One region of the Parabacteroides sp. MSK.9.14 genome, then DNA from elsewhere that is predicted to be linked to it. Evidence: riboswitches for the same ligand, from Rfam matches in the RefSeq annotation. Region 1 holds a riboswitch; the other holds the start of a gene.
What was found. A riboswitch is a leader RNA that binds a small molecule or an ion and turns the genes downstream of it on or off. The one in region 1 is predicted to bind thiamine pyrophosphate.
Positions count from the first base shown of each region.

Region 1 (3,387 bases):
ATATTTCAGCTTTTCATCTTTTGTTCCATACGCCATATATCCGTCAAAAAACAGGTTCCTGCTAAATGCCGTCGTTGTTGTTCCTCCCACACGGAAACGGGCTCCTTCGATTGCATTGCCACTGATTGCCGTGTTCATGGGCCCGAACTCAAATTTACTTTTCAGCGGGTCCTTATTCGTCGGGATATAGCCGGACACGAGGACTGAAACTACTTTCTCCGTTATATAAAAGATCGGAACAGAACGGAATTTAGCCATCAGCTTTTCGACCGAGTTCGGATTCTTCTTTATTGCCTCCTCCGGACGGTTACTTGTCCAAAAATCCTCCGATTGCTGATAAGCGTCTTTTAGCGTAATGACGGGTGCACTCTCCTTAAACACAAGCGCCCGTTCGGCATCGGGTTCATCAAAAGAATGGTTGCTGTAGATATTCAATCGCCGCGCATACATACCTTTCGATTTCTCGCTCAATTTGAAGTTGACGTTGATGTCGTCCTTCGTAATGATCCGGGTACTGTCGGGCGTGCGTTCGAATGTCTGTTCGATCGTCATTCCGGAAACGAAGTTCAGGTTGATGTCTTTGGGGACATTCAAAATTGCCTTCTGTACAAAGAACGTAGAATCAAGTGTAACAAACAGATGGCCGGTGAAACCAAATGTTTCCGAGTTGAAAGGAACAAACCCCAAATCCACACATTTCTGTCCGTTCACATTTAACGTATCGAGCAGATAATATTTGTAATAATTCGGTCCGATAGTAGACAGCGGACTGACAAATCTCTGTAAAAACAGAGGAATATCATTCTTGAAAATATCGACTTCCCGGAAAACCTCATTCAAAAACTGCTGGATACCATCACGCGAGAATATCTCATCCACACCTGATGACTTGTTTCCTTTCACAATACGCTTTTCCGACTTCGGCTCTTTACGGTAATAGACAGATTCCACCTTTTCCTTTTCCGACACCGGAAGAATAGTCGTACCGACATCAAGCGTATCGACAAAATCGATCAGAAAATCGAATTTGCCCGGTTTTCCGTTCTTTTTGGGTTTGGGATGATAGTCATTCATCGCAAAGACCATCTTCTCATATTGATCGTATTGGAAATAATCGTGGTTACGCGGATCATTGCTTTCCCGTGAAGCAATCACTTGCTTTACAAACTTAACGGCCGGATTCTCTTTCTTGCTGTATTTCTCCTTCTTGGGCTTTACGACGACCTCATTCAACGTGATCCCGTTCGGAGCCAATTTTATTTTCAGATTATTCGTTTTACCCGGAATGACCTTCACTTCTTTCGTGTCATACCCTAAATAAGATACCTCCAAATTCTTGACATCGGTCAAAGCGGAGAATGAAAAGTTGCCATCCCCGTCAGTCGCTGTTCCAATTGTCGTCCCTTTAAAGATAAGAGAAACATAAGGTAATCTTTCTCCTGTAATTGAATCGGTTACAACTCCCTTTATAATAGTATTCTGTCCGTTTGCTATCCATACCGTAAACAAGGATGCCAGCAAAAAAACAATCTTCTTCCCCATCACGATTTTTTATCCTTTTATTTTTACTTTATTCCCAAGAAACTGTTTTTATTTTTTACCTCATGATTCGAGATAGCTTTTTGGAACATATTCGTCACCCTAATGAGAAAGATAGCGGGCTATCTAGCGAAGGAGCGGGACGGATATGACCAAAAGAAACTCAAAGCATAGACAAAACCAACAGCAAAATAAGCTGTTTGTAAAAAATCAAAACAGTTTCTAAATAAACCGCTGCAAAAGTATAACAGATTCTTTTTACAGAGTGTTCCAAAACACGCACATTATATTCCAATTACAAAAAATCTTCCTACCTTTGTCTCCCGAAAGGGGTGCCATACTGTTAACGGGCTGAGATTATACCCTCATGAACCTGATGCGGGTAATGCCGCCGTAGGAAAGAACAGATTAGGCTTTTTCCCTCCTTTTGTATATAGAAATGAAAATAAACACGACGTTTCGCTATCCGGTGGCACTTACTATTGCCGGTTCAGACAGTAGTGGTGGTGCCGGAATACAAGCGGATCTGAAAACATTTTCGGCTTTAGGGGTCTTCGGAACCTCTGCCATCACATCGATCACAGCCCAAAACACACAGGGAGTAAGAGGCATACACGCAGTTTCTCCAGAAATCGTCGAAGGGCAAATTCATGCCGTATTCGAAGACTTAACCGTCGATGCCGTTAAGATCGGGATGTTGCATAACTGGGAAGCAGCCCGGATCGTTGCCTGCTCAATCGATCATTTCTGCCCGTCGAAAATCATTCTCGACCCAGTTATGATTTCGACAAGCGGCAGCAAGCTGATAGAAGATGAAACCATCGAAGTCATCGTGAAAGAACTTTTCCACCGCGTCACACTGATCACCCCAAATATTGACGAAGCAGCCTTTCTCTCCGGTATGCAGATACGCAACGAGGAAGAAATGGAAATGGCCGCACAAAAGCTGTTGGTCTCGGGATGCCGTGCCGTATTGATGAAAGGCGGCCACTTGGAAGGTAAAGAAATGGCCGATATTTTGTTTACACACGATGAAGCTCCGCTCCGACTGGCTGTGCCGACCATTCAGACTCAAAATACACACGGTACAGGTTGCACACTCTCGTCCGCCATCGCCGCCTATATGGCTTTAGGAAAAGAACTGCCAGACGCTGTACGTGCGGCAAAAGATTACATAACGGCAGCCCTTCATGCCGGGGCCAATGTTGAGACTGGACATGGACACGGACCTCTCAATCATTTTTTCGATCCGGTTCCCCTCATAAAAATAGAAGTATGAAAAAGCTGATCGTTATTACTTCGCCCTATTTTTTCAAGGGAGAGGATTCCATCCTTTCACATCTGTTTGATGAAGGGATGCAACATCTTCACCTGCGTAAACCGGATAGCGAAGCAAATGAATTGCGCAAGTTGCTGGATCGGATTCCGGATATCTACTATCCGAAAGTCGTGCTTCATGACTGTTTCAACCTGGCAATAGAATATGGCCTAGGCGGCATACACCTGAACAGACGCAACAACCAGTCGCCAGACGGTTTTACAGGCACAATCAGCTGTTCATGCCATTCGATCGAGGAACTCGAACAGTTCGGGAAACTCGACTATCTGTTTCTTAGCCCGATTTTTCAAAGCATATCCAAAGAAGGTTATGGGAACGGTTTCAAGCCGGAAACACTCAGACAGGCTTCCAATGCCGGGATCATCAATGATAAAGTCATAGCCTTAGGAGGCATAGACCTGACGACCCTTCCCCTTCTACGCCCTTTCTGCTTCGGGGGAGCTGCCGTGTTGGGAGCAGTTTGGGGAGACTCCCCTTCGGCAGATAAAGAGGATTCTATTATCACACAA
Region 1 is NZ_JAHPXO010000003.1:139,258-142,644, forward strand. Features, by position in the region: gene KTG12_RS02870 (DUF5686 and carboxypeptidase-like regulatory domain-containing protein) at 1-1,542, opposite strand, end outside; TPP riboswitch at 1,858-1,958, shown strand; gene thiD (bifunctional hydroxymethylpyrimidine kinase/phosphomethylpyrimidine kinase) at 1,979-2,818, shown strand; gene KTG12_RS02880 (thiamine phosphate synthase) at 2,815-3,387, shown strand, end outside.

Region 2 (3,387 bases), on a different contig from region 1:
GACGCAGGCGCCGACCGGGTCGATACGGTCATCGTACGACTCAACGGCCACTTTTGCTCTCTCTCCCGGAATACGGGCAATCGCCTTGATGGTGATCAGACCATCGTTGATTTCCGGAACTTCAAGTTCGAACAAACGCTGCAGGAACAATTTGTCTGTACGGGAAAGGATGATCTTCGGATTGTTGTTGTAGTTATCCACCCGCTGTACGATAGCACGCACGGTTTCACCTTTACGGTAAAAATCAGTCGGGATCTGTTCTGTTTTCGGGAGCAGCAACTCATTACCCTCGTCATCCAACAACAGGATCTCCTTCTTCCATACCTGGTAAACATCGGCTGCGATGATATTGCCGATTTTATCCTTATACTTAGCAAACAAACTGTCTTTCTGCAATTCAAGTATTTTTGAAGCCAACGTCTGGCGCAGGTTCAGGATGGCACGACGTCCGAAATCGGCAAAATGTACTTCATCAGTCACCTCTTCGCCCACTTCACAGTCGGCATCGATCTTACGGGCCTCGGTCAGTGTCAGCTGAAGATTCTCGTCCTCCAGTTCGTCATCGGCGACAACCGTACGGTTTCTCCAGATTTCGAAGTCACCTTTTTCCGGGTTGATAATTACATCGTAATTTTCATCCGTACCGAACATTTTAGCGATCACGTTGCGGAATGAGTCTTCCAACACGCTGATCATCGTATCTTTATCTATATTTTTCAACTCCTTGAACTCAGCAAGTGTGTCAATCATACTGATTGTTTCCTCTTTCTTGGCCATAATCTTTTTACTTGAATCTTATTAGGTATTTTGTATATTTTATTTCATCGAATGTATATGACTGGTCTTCCCGGACAGTCACTTTACGCTTGGCTCCTTCGGGCTTCACTTGTTTTTCAACAGTGACCACCACCCCGTTTTCGTCGGCCGATTTCAATACGCCGGTCAACTTCGTACCGCTTTTAAGCAGCATTTCCACTTCGTTACCCATATTTTTCACATACTGGCGAAGCACTTTAAACGGAGATGTTATCCCTGCGGAACCGACTTCCAGTTCAAAGTCTTCCACATCACGGTCCAGGTGACCTTCCACATAGCGGCTCAACTCAGCGCAATCGTCGATACAAACACCCTCATCATTGTCTATTTCTATGATAATCAGGTTACCTGGTTTTATTACTACATCCACTAAATAATTGCCGGAAGAAGCTAATTTCTCTTCTACCAACTGACTTATCACGTCCTTTTCAATCATATACATACAGTTAAGAACAAAAGAAGGGGACTGCCCGCCCCCTCCTCATCTTCGCTTAATCGTCTGCAAATATACAAATAATCAGTGAGTTTTCAAATAAATATATATTTTTTCTGCATGTTAAGAGATTTATCGCGTACATTTATACTTAATATATCAAAAGTAAGCATATATCAGAACATTTGGTCATTACCCGTTTTTTTCGTTCCTTTGCCCTCGAATATAAGGGGTGCTTGCCGGAATGACACCCAAAAACAGGAAGGCAGGCTGAGATTATACCCATTGAACCTGTACGGGTAATGCCGACGAAGGGAAAAAAGTGTATCTTCAGTAAAAACAGTCCACCTCTGCTATTCCTTTTAAAATTCAGGTTATCAAAAAGAAAAAGGATGAAAAGTGTTCTTATTATTGCCTCAACATTAATGGCATTGTCGGCGGAAGGCAAAACGACCGTACCTGCCGATTCTCTGAAAATCTCAAAAGACATCTCGCTGGACGAAGTGGTCGTCACCGCGACCAAAGTAGCCAAAGGGACACCGGTTGCCTACAGCGAACTGACAAAGGACGAGCTGAATCGCCGGAACGACGGACAAGGCATCCCCTTCCTGATCCTCCAATCGCCGTCCGTAATCATGACGTCAGATGCAGGGACAGGTATCGGCTATTCCGGTTTCCGCATCCGGGGGACGGATGCCAACCGTATCAACATCACAGTCAACGGAGTACCGGTAAACGACTCCGAGTCACACACGGTCTTCTGGGTGAACATGCCAGACTTTGCCTCTTCGGTCGATAATATCCAGATACAACGCGGAGCCGGGACCTCGACCAACGGGGCAGCCGCCTTCGGAGCAACCGTCGCCATGCAGACGCAGAAATCGGAGTTGAAACCTTATGCCGAATATTCGGTCTCGGCCGGATCGTTCGGGACAGTCAAGAACACTGTCAAGCTCGGAACCGGGCTTCTACAGGACCATTTCGTTTTCGATGCCCGCTATTCCAATATCCAGAGCGACGGATACATCGATCGGGCCAAGGCCAACATGCACTCTTACTTTGCTTCGGCGGCTTACTACGGGGACAACACGCTGATTCGCTTCCAGACTTTCGGCAGCATCGAGAAGACCTACCAGGCATGGACCGGCGTCCCTTCCTATCTGCTGGATTCAGACCGCACCTACAACCCTTGCGGGGAATATAAAGAAGACGGGGTCACCAAATATTACAAGAACCAGACAGACAATTACCGGCAGCAGAACTACCACCTGACAGCCAGCCAGCGCCTGAGCGATCTGTGGAACATGAACCTGACACTCCATTACACACATGGGGCAGGCTATTATGAAGATTATAAAGGAGGAGCCAAAGTCAAGGACTACAAACTGCCCCCATATATCGACAGCCAGGGAGACACCATCGCCAAGACGGACCTCGTCCGCCGCAAGTGGCTGGAAAACGACTTCTACGGAGCGATCTACAGCGCCAACTATCGGGGAGAGCGTTTGCAATTCTCAGCCGGAGCCGCCATCAACCGTTACGACGGCGACCACTTCGGGCGTGTCATGTGGGCGAAACAATCGAACAACCTTCCCGAACCGGACTACGAATATTACCGTAACACGGGTGACAAGCTGGATTACAATATGTACGCCAAAGCCAATTACCAGTTCCATCCCAACTTGAACGGTTATCTGGACATGCAGTACCGGGGCATCCACTACACGATCGAAGGCAGCGACGACAAAGCCGGCGACCACGTGAATGTCGACAAGCACTGGAACTTCTTCAACCCCAAGGCGGGCATTAACTTCCAGAAGGACGGCCACAACGCGTTCGTCTCGTTCTCGGTAGCCAACCGCGAACCGAACCGTGACAACTTCACCGAGGCCGGCCGGGACGAACGCCCGCAGCACGAGACGCTCTACGACTATGAAGCGGGTTACGGTTTCGGAAACTCCCGTTTCCATGTCGGCGCCAATCTTTACTTCATGGATTACAGCAACCAGCTGATCCTGACCGGCAAGATCAGCGAAATCGGCGAAGCCCTCACTTCCAATATCAAAGACAGCTACCGGATGGGAATAGAACTCACGGGAGGCGTGGAAATCGCCCGCTGGCTGGACTGGAGCGGAAAC
Region 2 is NZ_JAHPXO010000012.1:72,905-76,291, reverse strand. Features, by position in the region: gene nusA (transcription termination factor NusA) at 1-777, opposite strand, end outside; gene rimP (ribosome assembly cofactor RimP) at 785-1,252, opposite strand; TPP riboswitch at 1,468-1,583, shown strand; gene KTG12_RS08425 (TonB-dependent receptor) at 1,642-3,387, shown strand, end outside.
Region 2: linked by a shared signal. The riboswitch ahead of KTG12_RS08425 (TonB-dependent receptor) and the one ahead of thiD (bifunctional hydroxymethylpyrimidine kinase/phosphomethylpyrimidine kinase) in region 1 are both predicted to bind thiamine pyrophosphate.